DNA from 3 places in the Paenibacillus stellifer genome. Region 2 is predicted to be linked to each of the others. Evidence: riboswitches for the same ligand, from Rfam matches in the RefSeq annotation. Region 2 holds a riboswitch; each other region holds the start of a gene.

Region 1 (4,283 bases), 490 kb from region 2:
GCATCTCAAATGAATGAATGCCCTTATAGGTACTGCAGATTATTCGAATTTGCGTCTTCCCTTTAATCTCAACAGCAAGCCAATCGCCAAGATTGCAGCGCCGCCTGCGTAGTAAGGCATGTGGCTCTCTTCCCCGGTCTTAGGCAGCTTGCCGACAGGCGCAGGAACTCCTTGAGGCACAGGGTCATCGCCGAGTTCCAGCTCTTCAGGCTTCGGCGTTACCAATGGGGCGGGAGACGCGGAAGGCGTCGCCGTTGGTGTCGCTATTGGTGTTGCAGTTGGTGTTGCCGAAGGCACGCCTAACGGAAGAGGATTATCATCAATGGTAACCTCATCACCCGAAGGTGTGGCAGAAGGCGACGGCGTCGGTGATAGCGTCGGTGACGGAGCCGCCGATGCTTCAGGCGAATTTACCGGTCCAATAGGAACGGGTTCATCGTTGATGACGGTTGTCGATTCGGAAGTCGGCGTTGGCGTCGGGCTCTCGATCGGCGTTACCTCTGGCGTCGGACTTGCGGTTTCGATCGGCGTATCCGGTGTCGGCGTTGGCGCCTCGCTTGGCGTCACTGGCGTCGGTGTTGGCGGCTCGCTCGGCGTCACTGGTGTCGGTGTTGGCGGCTCGCTTGGCGTCACTGGTGTCGGCGTTGGCGGCTCGCTTGGCGTCACTGGTGTCGGCGTTGGCGGCTCGCTCGGCGTCACTGGCGTCGGTGTTGCCGTCTCGCTCGGCGTCACTGGCGTCGGTGTTGGCGGCTCGCTCGGCGTCACTGGCGTCGGCGTTGCCGTCTCGCTCGGAGTCTCCGGTGTCGGCGTTGCCGTCTCACTCGGAGTCTCCGGCGTTGGCGTTGCCGTCTCGCTCGGCGTTACCTCTGGCGTCGGACTTGCGGTTTCGATCGGCGTATCCGGTGTCGGCGTTGGCGCCTCGCTTGGCGTCACTGGTGTTGGAGTTGCCGTCTCGCTCGGTATCTCCGGCGTCGGCGTTGCCGTCTCGCTCGGAGTCTCCGACGGTGTTGGCGTCGGGCTCGCTGTCTCCGACGGTGTTGGCGTCGGACTCGGGCTTGGACTTACGCTTGGGCTTGGGCTCGGGCTTGGGCTTGGGCTCGGCTCAGGCGTCTCATCACTTCCCGTGAACGGATGATGATTGAACTGCCCGCCCCCTACAACCGAAGCCGCGATGAGCGTGCCGTTGAATTGGCCATTGTCGAAATTGACGGCCGCTCCCGGGGCCAGTACACTGCCTTCCACTGCGATCCCTCTAATGACAAGCTCGGAAGCCTGGCTGTAATTGAGCAGAACATGCTCGCGTGAAATACCCTGCAACGAGAAACCAAAATACTGAAGCTGATTCGAGGCGCCGTCAACATTAACGATTACTGTCGATTCGGCTGGAGCATCGATCACCAGCGTATTGGCCTGGGACAGATCGCTGCCTGAGACGGAGAAGATGTTCATCCGCTTATCTTTTCCTGTGAGTGTCAACCGTCCCCACTGGTACTCGGTCACTCCATTTGCTTCCAACGCCGCCAATCGCTGCGATGTCTCTGTCAAATAACGAAATTCCGACGGGAAGTCGATAGGCGTGCCCTGGCTCTTCGTTCCGGTGACATTCACTTCCGCCCCGATTTGGCCCGTTCCTCCATATACCACGTTTCCAAGAATCTCGCCGCCATTGAACGTCAAGTTTCCGCCAGCCACAAGAACGGCGGGCTTTTCGCGCTCGCTGCTGCTAAGCTTAAACCCGACAGAATAACCGTTTAGCGTAACATTTCCTCCGGCAGCTAATCTTCCTTCCGTATCCGTGAAAGACTGCGTAAAATTGCCTAGTATGAAAGCATTATAATATCCCGCTGTCCCTAAGAACCCGGCCGCTGCTCCGTCAGCCTTGCCAGCAACCCCAATAGTGCACCATACCAAGATCATCCCGGTCAGCATCAAGGATACCCATGATTTCAAATTCTTCATCAATTGCCCTCACCTCTAAAATTGTCGATTAAGGTCAATGGCTGCAGCGGCTTATAATAACAGCAAAAAGGCCGCCTTGATAGCCTTGACTGGCTTTCATGGCGGCCGGACGATCATGGCGTTGTGTACACGCGGTAGACTCCTGGGCTTTGCGTCGCAGCCTTTCGACTGTTTTGCGTTTATACATGAACAAATGAAATTATCTATGACTTTTGTCTCTCATATTATGGAATTCTAGCACCCTATATATGATTCGTCAATCCTATTTCTTGGTACTAATCCGGTCCTTTTACTCATACATATAAGATGTGAATAGGTAGTTTTTGCGCATATTAAAGGGACCGCCTTCAGAAAGACGGTCCCTTCTCTCTATAAATCGATCTATATACCCATTAAACAAGAACGGTCACAGCACGCGCAGCCAGCCAATCAGAGACATCCACAGCGGAACACTGAACACAACGCCAAACATCAAGCCGCGGAGGAAACTGCTTTCCATTCTCATGATAATTCCTCTTTCCTTAACTAATATTTTTAATTTTAATTACCTGAATTTAATATAGCTCATGTGCGATTATAAGGTTGTGAATTATATCACAATTCGCAGACATGTTTAGAAATTCCATTGATTATTTTTGTGAGTTGGAGGTAAAATACGAATATATGTTCCCATTATTCCGAGGTGATGTCCGCATGTACAGATCTCAGCGCGAAGACCATATGCTCGTCAAGTCCTGCGTGATGCTGCCGCTGATTCTGTCGGCCTTCGAAAGGGATGCCCAACTGATCGCAACCCACCTCCGGACGCCCGCTCCCTATCTGGACATGCTGCAGGCCGCCGCCCGCCTCGCAACCTGCGATCTGCGGGATGTACGGAGCGAAATGAGACGGCGCGGGGTCAAAATCTACGAGCAGCGGCGGAGACCGGACGGCATTGAAGCCAAATATGTCTGCCACGGCTTTCATGAAACCATGCTGCTGCTTAACGACATCATTGCTGCGCAGGCCGCCATACATATGCGCAAATATCTGGGCCTCGACATCTCGGCCTACCAGAGCTATGAAGATCAGTATCAGCTTGGCGTTCGGCATTCCCATTAAAAAAAGCGGCTCTGCCGTGGGAGTCGGCAGAGCCTTGAACTATATATACACAAAACACTGGGGGGTGTTTGGTATCTCTAATATACCCCCCGAACCTGAAAAAAACCTGATCGCAACCTGAAAAAATCATTAAATTTTAGCCGGAAGCTTCTGTTTCTTGAATAATGGCCGCTCAAATCTAAAGAAATAACGAAAGTTATTCCGAGGGACCGGACTTTCCCTCAAAAAAAGTGCCCCGCCGTTATCCGGCAGGGCCAATATATATGTCGTAAGGGGGTATGTCCTTACTATAAGGGGTCAAGCTTAAATTTGCATGAAGAGCAGATAAAAGATTGATGAAATCCCTCTGCCCGTGGACGGGCAGACCTGGAGGGAAACTGATGTCTTTACATTGTTTCCCTTACCAGCACAGCACATCCATGTATCAATATTTTGTCCGTTAGAGGAATTCAGGATGGGAAGGCGAACTCTACGGAGAGCGGCATTTTCAGGATTACAGCACAAATTTTGAATTTCTTTGTATTCACTTACACTGAATTGCAATCGTTTGCACTCAATGTCTGGCGGATCATGTTCCCTGAGCCTGTGCCTTCCAGCCTCCGGTTAGCGGGACAGTACGCTAGCGGAGATGCAAGAATATCACGTAAGAATGAAGGAGAAGTGACTATGCCAACCCAAAAGGCGATCATCAAGTTCGGTTTGATTCTGGCCTGTCTGCTAATACTGATGCCTGGCTGCAGCCTCCGTCCGAATGCCAACAAGGAGCAGGAGCCGCAGGCAAGCTCGCAGGCGCAAGCCGATTTGGACCCAAACCGCTATTTGTATCCCGCATTTACACAGGTGGAAAAGCATGAAAATATCGTATACGCGAATAAACCTAATGCGAAAGGAAGCATGGAAAAGCTCCTGCTGGATCTATATGAACCTGCCCAGGATTCATTGAAAGCCAGACCGGTGCTGCTTATGGCGCATGGGGGCAGCTTCAGCTACGGCAGCAAGAGCGATATGGCCAAGTTCGCCGATGTGTTCGCCAAGATGGGCTACGTGGTGATTTCTGCCGATTACCGGCTGCGCGACAATGCCAACGAGGATTGGACCGGAGCGGTCAACGATGCCATTGACGATATGGGCAGTCTCTATGATTGGATTGAACAGAATGGCGCGGAATACGGCATAGACCCGGGGAAAATCGCGGTCAGCGGCGAGTCAGCCGGTGGGGAACT
Region 2 (4,283 bases):
AAAAGGGCATCATGCTCGATCCCGTCGTTACAATCCAGCGAGTAGTACGCCCGATGGCGATACGTGCGTAGTCTATATGCATTTTCATTCAGATCAAACCGGCGGATTTCCTGCGCCACTTCTTCATCGAGATCGACCCACACGTCCGTGTTCAAAAAGGGATACATATCCCGTAAATTCATCCGTTTCATTCTCGTCCCTCCGTTCTGGTTTGTTGGCAAACCAAAACAGAGGGAGGAGAGCGGCAGCCGACGCTTCCTAATAAACGCTGGCGTACAGCTTCAAGAGAACCAAAAAAGACTTTGCCGCAGAGCATAGCAGTGCTCAATCGCGGCAAAGTCCCAAAGTAAATTGCGTTGTTGAATTGTTCGTAGCCACACCAATAAACGACCGATCAATCGTTCGTAATCGTATATATCATACGACAAAGGATGCTGCATACCGATGCCCTCCTCACAGGGCAACACCTTTCGTGAGGAACATCATCTGGTTGTTTTGGTGTTGTCACTCGTCAGTTCGTTGTTAGCTCAAATAAAACGCTCCTTTAATTTCAGGGTTTTGCAGGTCATCATCACGTTCATCTAACAAATGAGAAAATTGCTCTGGTGTCAGCGGCTCGTAGAATAGATAGCCTTGCACGACATCGCAGTTCCAACGGTTAAGCTATTCAAGCTGTTTCTTCGTTTCTACGCCTTCCGCCACAACGGACAAGCCAAAGCGTATGTAGCAAACTGAGAGAGGAATAGCTTGTTCCGAAATCGTCCAGTGAAATTCAGAAGCCCATGTTTTTCATGATGATCAAATTGTCCTGCACCTTCTGAAAATCCTGAATGGCGATACTTTCTGTCATTTCCAACGTCAACGTGAATCTCCCATCCTAATTGAATGACAAAAAGGACACCACCCTATAACGGCAGTGTCCAATTTCTGTCGATAGGGTAACCCGGCGATCATCGCATGTTATCATACATTAGATCCGTGGCTTTGCGTCCCTGTCTTTCGAGCAGGTTTGCCTTTTTCCATATTTATTTTAGAATTCTGGCTCAACCTAAAAATCAGTGTTTGAAAGTTAGCCCAGCATCCTATGACGGTTACATTCAATAAGAATACCAGCTTTATAGCGATTGCGGTTTCGAGTGAAATAGTGGCGGCGCCGAAAAGCTTTAATGCGATTATGACGACCTTCTACAGTCGCATTCGTCCACCGGCATTGATGATAATTCGTGATTTCCTCTTTCCAGTTACGCATGGTTGTAAGGGTGTTTCGAACAGCGGGATGATCAATTAGATCGCCCTGCGCGCACCAACGTTCAAATCCCAGTTTGGCAATGTTAAAGCTCGGCGAACAGTCGTACCAGGTCGTAAACGCTTCTTTCCATTCCCATACGCTGCGAAGTAACGGAGCGTAGTTCAGCAACACTTCCAGCCGCTTTCTACTTTCCGCACCGAGCGATTCCATAGGCGGATTAAGCAAGCGATGGTTAGCTTTCAAGTGGGCTTTCGCCCGCGGGGATAATGTCCGCTGCACGGATTTCCGTACTTCCTGTACGCTTTCGATCACATAACCGTGAACATGAAATCGGATCTGCGATGCGAATCGCATTTGGAAAACATTCGCTGATCCAAGTATGGTAAGCCTGAGCCAAATCCATGACCACCGCTTTGGGCTGAAGCATCAGGAAGTCCGGATGCCCCCTGGCATATGTCCGCAGGTCATCCAGCTTGCGGCCGGGCAGCAGGTCCAGCATCGTCTCGCCCTTGAGGTTGTGAATGCCGGTATTGTAGGTATGCCCTTTCTTGATGGCGAAGTCATCGACACCCAGAACCAATTCTGACATTTCTCCCGCCTCGTTCCACACTTGTTCGTAAATCCTCTCCGACACTTTAGGAACCGCTTCGTTATGGATATACTGCACCGTACTCGCGGGTGCTTGCTGGATACGCGCACTGTGCGCTGCCGTAGAACCAAGCGCGTGTTCAACCGTAGCTGCACGGAAGAACGCGCTGTACTGCTGCTTGGTCCCAGCAAAATCATAAGCCCATACGAATCCAGCGTCGCAGCGTTTGCAATACATGCGAATGGTTGGTAGATGCAGATTTTTGTAATTGAAATGCAGGACTGACCTCCTATTCTTCGACATCTAGCAAAACAAAAAGACACATCCCCCAAGAGGTAGTGTCTCGCTGCGAAAACATTAGGGTAACCCGGCGATCATCGCATTAATAATGCTTTAGACCCGTAGCTTTGCGTCCCTGTCTTTCGATCAGGTTTGCCATTTTTCCTATTTGTTTGCCGTTTGTGTATAGGAGTATTGTATCACATCGCTCATCGAAATGACAAATAATGGACACCCAGTATGACGGGACGAGTTGGCGGTTGTGGTCGACGTATGGGGCAAGCGGAAAAAGTATACTCCAATCTTTGCAGCCCTGCGCTTTTTAACGGAGAAGTACCCGGCCCCCCATTTTTTCTATTTGTCCGGAACGGTTTGCGAATTTGTTTGCATCGTATGCGGTTTTTGAGGATTGGATCAGGAAGATTCTCCTGTTTGTGGTGCCGCGGCAGTCTGCTGAACCTCCGGATTGCGGAAATTCCAAGCCAAACTGCCTCGCGCCGAATCCTTCAAGGCGGTATTCGACGATTCTCCCGGTTATAAAAGTAGACCACAGGATTATAACAGTTCCTGTGGTCTACTTCTTATTTCAGCAAGGAGAGGAGACTGTATCCCCAATGAATATTATACTGCAGAAGTTGTTGTATAGGGTTACGTAGCGATCCCATAATTTCAGGCGGTATTTTTCTATTTCATTACTTCGCTCTATGATATTGGACGTTGCAGCAAATGGAAACAATCTTCAATTGCCAAGAGATGGAAGTTGAAATGTGTCTCTAATAACTTGGATTCCTCATCTGTCGGAGAATTGAAGTCAACCCAGTACCGGGATGGTTCATTTTTTTCACCCGATTCTCGTTCATTAATGCATTCACCTACATCAAATGGGAAATAAACAGGGAGGCAATGCTGAAATATACCGTTAGCGAAAAGATATCATTTAATGTCGTAATCAACGGGCCGGAAGCGACAGCCGGATCGACCTTAAAATAATAGAGCAGCAAGGGAATGACCGTCCCGGCCACGGTGCCGATGACCAGCGTCGCAAACAAAGTGCTGCCGACCACCAATCCAAGCATGGGATCTGCTTGCCAGATCGAAGCCACAATGGTGATTAATGCACCGCAAACGATACCGATAATTAGGCCTACTCCCAGTTCACGGAAGATTAGGCGAATGGCGCTTTTGAGGTTTTTCCCGCTGGACGCCATCCCGCGAACCACGACCACAAGCGACTGGGTCCCCGTATTTCCCGTCATTCCTGCGATCATCGGCATAAAATAAGTCAGCGCCACCACTTGGGTTAGCGTGTCCTCAAAGCCGCTGAGGATACTGCCCGTCAAGACTCCAAGCCCTAACAATAAAATAAGCCAGGGCAACCGGCGGAGGGCAGCCGTGAACGGCCTTGTATTCCAATCGATGGTTTTTCCCGAGGCCGATAATTTGGCGATGTCTTCATTGGCTTCTTCGATGATGACATCCAACACATCGTCAACCGTAACGATCCCGACCAGGCGATGCTGTCCGTCCACAACCGGGACGGCAATAAAATCATACTGTTGGATAACCTGGGCCACTTTCTCCTGGTCCATGTCGACCGGAACGGAGATGACGCGGGTAAACATTATGTCTTCGATCTTATCGGTTGCGTCCGCCATTATCAAATCGCGATAAGAGACAACCCCCACCAGCTTTTTATCTTCATCGAGCACATAAAGGTAGTAAATATTTTCGGCGATTTCCGCAAACAATTTGAGCTTGTCCACTGCTACCCTGACCGCATAGGTTTGCCGGATCCAAACATACCGGTTCGTCATGATCCCCCCCGCGGTGTCAGGGGGATACCGCATGAGATCCTTCACGCTGTTCGACTCTTCGGTTCGCATGGCCGCCAAGAACTCTTCAATCTTGCCGGCGGATAATTGGTTCAGCAAATCCGCCAAATCGTCATTCTCCATTAAATCCATGATATTGGATGATTGCTGGACGCCAAGCTTGTGCAAAATATCAATTTGCATCGGAGGATCAAGTTCTTGAAGGAGAATGGCAACTTGTTTGGGCTGCAGCATCCCGAGAAATTTAAGGCGATGTTTGTCGGGCAGGGTGATATACAATGTCGCTATATCGTAAGGCTGCAATTCTGCGACAATCTTTTGAAGCTCCTCCCGT
Region 3 (4,283 bases), 300 kb from region 2:
GGAGGTTATTTTGGAGATGATCGCGAAGTGGAAGCAGGGGTATGAGGTGGTGTATGCCAAAAGGCTGAAGCGCCATGGCGAGACCCTGTTCAAAAAGACGACCGCTAAAGTGTTCTACCGTCTGCTCAGCAGCATGACCAGCGTCGACATTCCGACGGATACCGGCGATTTCCGGCTGATTGACAGCAAGGTGGCCGATGTAATGCGGGATCTGAAGGAGAAGAACCGGTACGTCCGGGGGCTGGTAAGCTGGGTAGGCTTCCGTCAGGCGAGCGTGGAATATGTGCGTGAGGAGCGTTTTGCGGGCGAGACGAAATATCCGCTTAAGAAAATGATCCGCTTCGCGCTCGACGGCATCACTTCTTTTTCCCATAAGCCCCTTAAGATTGCTTCTTATCTGGGCTTTGCGCTCTCAATCTCCAGTTTCATCTATTTATTCGTCGTTCTGATGCAGAGGTTATTCACCGACCACACGGTGCCCGGCTGGGCATCCATCGTCGGCGTGAACCTGCTGTTCAACGGGATCGTACTGATGATCCTTGGGGTAATAGGGGAGTATATCGGACGGATTTACGACGAATCCAAAGGCCGTCCGCTGTATATCGTCCGTCAGACGGTAGGTTACCGGAAATTGAAAGCCGAAGAAATCGAGCTTCTGAACGAGGAGGCCCGGCATTTGCGAAAGGATGGGCGGTATGAATAACCAGAATTTCAAACGTGACTTCATCCAGTTCGTGAAATTCAATATTGTTGGTCTGCTTAATACGCTCGTCGATATGGCTGTGTTCGCATTGCTGAATGGGGTATTAGGCTTATTCTATATCGGGGCGCAAATTATTTCCTACAGTGCGGGAACGGCCAACAGCTTTATTCTGAACAGCAAGATTACATTTAAGGACCGCCAGCGGAGCAAAGAAGAGGGCTTCGACCATATGCAGCTTATCCGGTTTGTGGTGCTGAACCTGGTTGTGCTTGGCATCTCTCTGCTGCTGATGAGCCTGCTGATCGACCGATTTGGCCTGCAGGAGCTGGTTGCCAAGGTGCTGGTTACGTTCGTGACGGTCATTATTAACTTTTTCGGCAGCCGGAAGTGGGTATTCACCGCTCCCAAGGAGACTGTGCCGGCTCCGGGATCGAACATTGAACAGCGATAGGAGGAGACCCATGCGGAAGCTGTCCTATATTATCATCATCGCCGGTCTGCTTCTGATACTCTACCCCAAGGGGAGCGAATGGTTCGAAGACTGGAAGCAGCAGCGGCTGCTGGAGCAAGCGGAGCAGAGCTTTGACCAGAGTCCGAAGCAGAGCGAGGTTGCCGGTGGGACTGCCGCAGACCCTGATCTCAGATTGAAATATGCCAAGGTGACGCAGCTTCTTGCGGATGAATCGGCTCTCAATGAGCAGGATCAGCTCTCGGAGGCTGAAAGCGATCCGGCCGGCGATGAAAAGGCGATTGCGCTGATCGAAATTCCCTCCATAGATGTGAAGCTTCCCGTTCTGGAGGGGGCGACCAAAGCGAACATGAGACATGCCGCCGTTCATATGACCGAAACCGCACCGCTAGGGGAAGTCGGCAATTCGGCCATCGCCGCACATCGGGCGCATACCAAAGGCAGATTGTTCAATAGACTGGGTGAAGTGAAGATTGGCGATACCATTACAATCAAGACCAAGAGCGAAGACTTGGAGTATAAGGTCTATGAGATCCTGGTAGTAGAGCCGACGGATATCTCGGTGCTGGAAGGAAACAATAAAGACCGGATTCTTACTTTAATTACTTGCGATCCGCTAATTAATCCGACTCATCGTCTGATTATTCATGCCAAACTTGATGCATAAGCCCTTTTTCGAAAAAAATAAATAAAAATCTAGGCGATTTTTCCTAGATAACTATTTTCTTAACTATTAAAATATGGTACTCTATTCATAGAAAGCTAAACACGATAACGGCAAACCTGTCGAAAGGCAGGGACGCAAAGCTAAAGGGCCTTCCCGTAAGGATGGCAGCCAGCTACCGAATGAGAGGCTTTTTTTGTTTAGTCGTACAGTATGAAAATGGGAGTTGTTCTTTTTTATGTAAGGTGGAGATTCCACGATAACGGCAAACCTGTCGAAAGGCAGGGACGCAAAGCTAGAGGGCCTTCCCGTAAGGATGGCAGCCAGCTACCGAAAGGAGTTTTTCATATGAAGAAGCTTTACGGCTTTATTCTTTCTTTGTTTGTAATTGCTGGGTCTATCCAGTTTGCCCCTAAAGCCTTCGCAAGTGCGGAATGGCTCGATACCTCGAATATAGGCCAAGGTGTTATTGGAATTCATTATTCCGTCCCTCAGAATAAAAAGACCAAACTGATGATCACCAAGAACGGCAGCAGCTACACGTATAACCTGTATGCGTCCAAGTCGGATGAAAGCTTCCCGCTTCAGCTCGGAAACGGCACCTATAAAGTATCGATCATGGAGAACACTACAGGCAACAAGTACAAGCTGATTGATTCCGATTCCATCGAACTGTCCCTCACCGACCCGAATGCCGTATATTTAAGTTCTGTTCAGAACATTAATTGGAGTCCATCCGACCGCGCTATTCAGAAAGCTAAACAGCTTACACAGAACGCGGCTACCGATAAAGATAAAGTAACAGCTATCTATAACTATGTAGTTTCGAATGTCAAATACGATTATGATCTTGCCGCCAATGTAACTACGGATTACATCCCGAGCATTGATAACACGCTCGCTACGAAGAAGGGCATCTGCTATGATTACGCTTCTCTCTTCGCCGCCATGCTGCGCAGTGTGGATGTGCCGACGAAGCTCGTTATGGGGCAGAGCAGCTACGTAACTGCGTACCATGCCTGGAATGAAGTACTGATTGACGGCCAATGGGTCACAATCGACACGACAGTGGATGCAGGGCTTGGCAAGACCAAGCAGGCAACCGGCAGCATCACCAAGCTCGCCAGCAAATATACGGGCGCTAAGTATTACTAATAAGTGAGGCTGTATAACTTAACCTAAGGGAACCCCAAAGAGTTGATTTCGCAAGTTGTGAAATCAACTCTTTTTATTTTTTTTGAAAAGCTCTTGCGTATTTATTGTGACATGTGGTATATTCAAATTCCGGCCAAGAAACACGAGCTGCTGATTCAAAAAAAGAAATAAAAAAAGCTTGCGTTGATGACTTGGTTGTGATAAGATATAAGAGTTGCTGATGCGAAATCGAAGCGACAATGAAAGTCTTAATAGAAGCTTGATCTTTGAAAACTGAACAACGAGTGAGTATTTAAAGAGAATTTAATTCTCGTCAGATTCAAAATGAGCAAATCAGCTCTTTCTATACTCGTTCCGGAATGATCGGCTCAGCTGAGATCGACCCATTCCGGAACGGGCGACGCGACGAAGTCGCGTATTTAATGGAGAGTTTGATCCTGGCTCAGGACGAACGCTGGCGGCGTGCCTAATACATGCAAGTCGAGCGGAGTTATGAAGGAGCTTGCTCCGGATTAACTTAGCGGCGGACGGGTGAGTAACACGTAGGCAACCTGCCCTTCAGACTGGGATAACTACCGGAAACGGTAGCTAATACCGGATAATTCCTTTCTTCGCCTGAGGAAAGGATGAAAGACGGAGCAATCTGTTACTGAGGGATGGGCCTGCGGCGCATTAGCTAGTTGGTGGGGTAACGGCTCACCAAGGCGACGATGCGTAGCCGACCTGAGAGGGTGAACGGCCACACTGGGACTGAGACACGGCCCAGACTCCTACGGGAGGCAGCAGTAGGGAATCTTCCGCAATGGGCGAAAGCCTGACGGAGCAACGCCGCGTGAGTGATGAAGGTTTTCGGATCGTAAAGCTCTGTTGCCAGGGAAGAACGTTCTCTAGAGTAACTGCTAGAGAAGTGACGGTACCTGAGAAGAAAGCCCCGGCTAACTACGTGCCAGCAGCCGCGGTAATACGTAGGGGGCAAGCGTTGTCCGGAATTATTGGGCGTAAAGCGCGCGCAGGCGGCGATTTAAGTCTGGTGTTTAAACCATGGGCTCAACCTGTGGTCGCATCGGAAACTGGATGGCTTGAGTGCAGAAGAGGAAAGTGGAATTCCACGTGTAGCGGTGAAATGCGTAGAGATGTGGAGGAACACCAGTGGCGAAGGCGACTTTCTGGGCTGTAACTGACGCTGAGGCGCGAAAGCGTGGGGAGCAAACAGGATTAGATACCCTGGTAGTCCACGCCGTAAACGATGAGTGCTAGGTGTTAGGGGTTTCGATACCCTTGGTGCCGAAGTT

What was found. Region 2 has a riboswitch for cyclic di-GMP ahead of PSTEL_RS28895 (ISL3 family transposase). Riboswitches for the same ligand answer to the same signal wherever they lie in the genome.
Region 1: it holds a riboswitch for cyclic di-GMP, as region 2 does, so the genes downstream of both, PSTEL_RS28880 (choice-of-anchor A family protein) here and PSTEL_RS28895 (ISL3 family transposase) in region 2, are expected to answer to the same signal.
Region 3: it holds a riboswitch for cyclic di-GMP, as region 2 does, so the genes downstream of both, PSTEL_RS03490 (transglutaminase-like domain-containing protein) here and PSTEL_RS28895 (ISL3 family transposase) in region 2, are expected to answer to the same signal.

Annotation. Positions count from the first base shown of each region.
Region 1 covers NZ_CP009286.1:537,366-541,648, reverse strand. Annotated here, with positions in the region: gene PSTEL_RS28280 (LPXTG cell wall anchor domain-containing protein) at 40-297, opposite strand; gene PSTEL_RS28275 (hypothetical protein) at 323-1,135, shown strand; partial or broken gene PSTEL_RS28880 (choice-of-anchor A family protein) at 1,180-1,917, opposite strand; cyclic di-GMP riboswitch class I at 2,057-2,147, opposite strand; gene PSTEL_RS02625 (YhjD family protein) at 2,653-3,060, shown strand; gene PSTEL_RS25965 (alpha/beta hydrolase) at 3,727-4,283, shown strand, end outside.
Region 2 covers NZ_CP009286.1:1,030,498-1,034,780, reverse strand. Annotated here, with positions in the region: gene PSTEL_RS04765 (RNA polymerase sigma factor) at 1-191, opposite strand, end outside; cyclic di-GMP riboswitch class I at 935-1,024, opposite strand; partial or broken gene PSTEL_RS28895 (ISL3 family transposase) at 1,070-2,096, opposite strand; cyclic di-GMP riboswitch class I at 2,197-2,285, opposite strand; gene mgtE (magnesium transporter) at 2,990-4,283, opposite strand, start outside.
Region 3 covers NZ_CP009286.1:734,009-738,291, forward strand. Annotated here, with positions in the region: gene PSTEL_RS03475 (glycosyltransferase family 2 protein) at 1-703, shown strand, start outside; gene PSTEL_RS03480 (GtrA family protein) at 696-1,154, shown strand; gene PSTEL_RS03485 (class D sortase) at 1,165-1,839, shown strand; cyclic di-GMP riboswitch class I at 1,939-2,019, shown strand; cyclic di-GMP riboswitch class I at 2,091-2,171, shown strand; gene PSTEL_RS03490 (transglutaminase-like domain-containing protein) at 2,185-2,991, shown strand; rRNA gene PSTEL_RS03495 (16S ribosomal RNA) at 3,411-4,283, shown strand, end outside.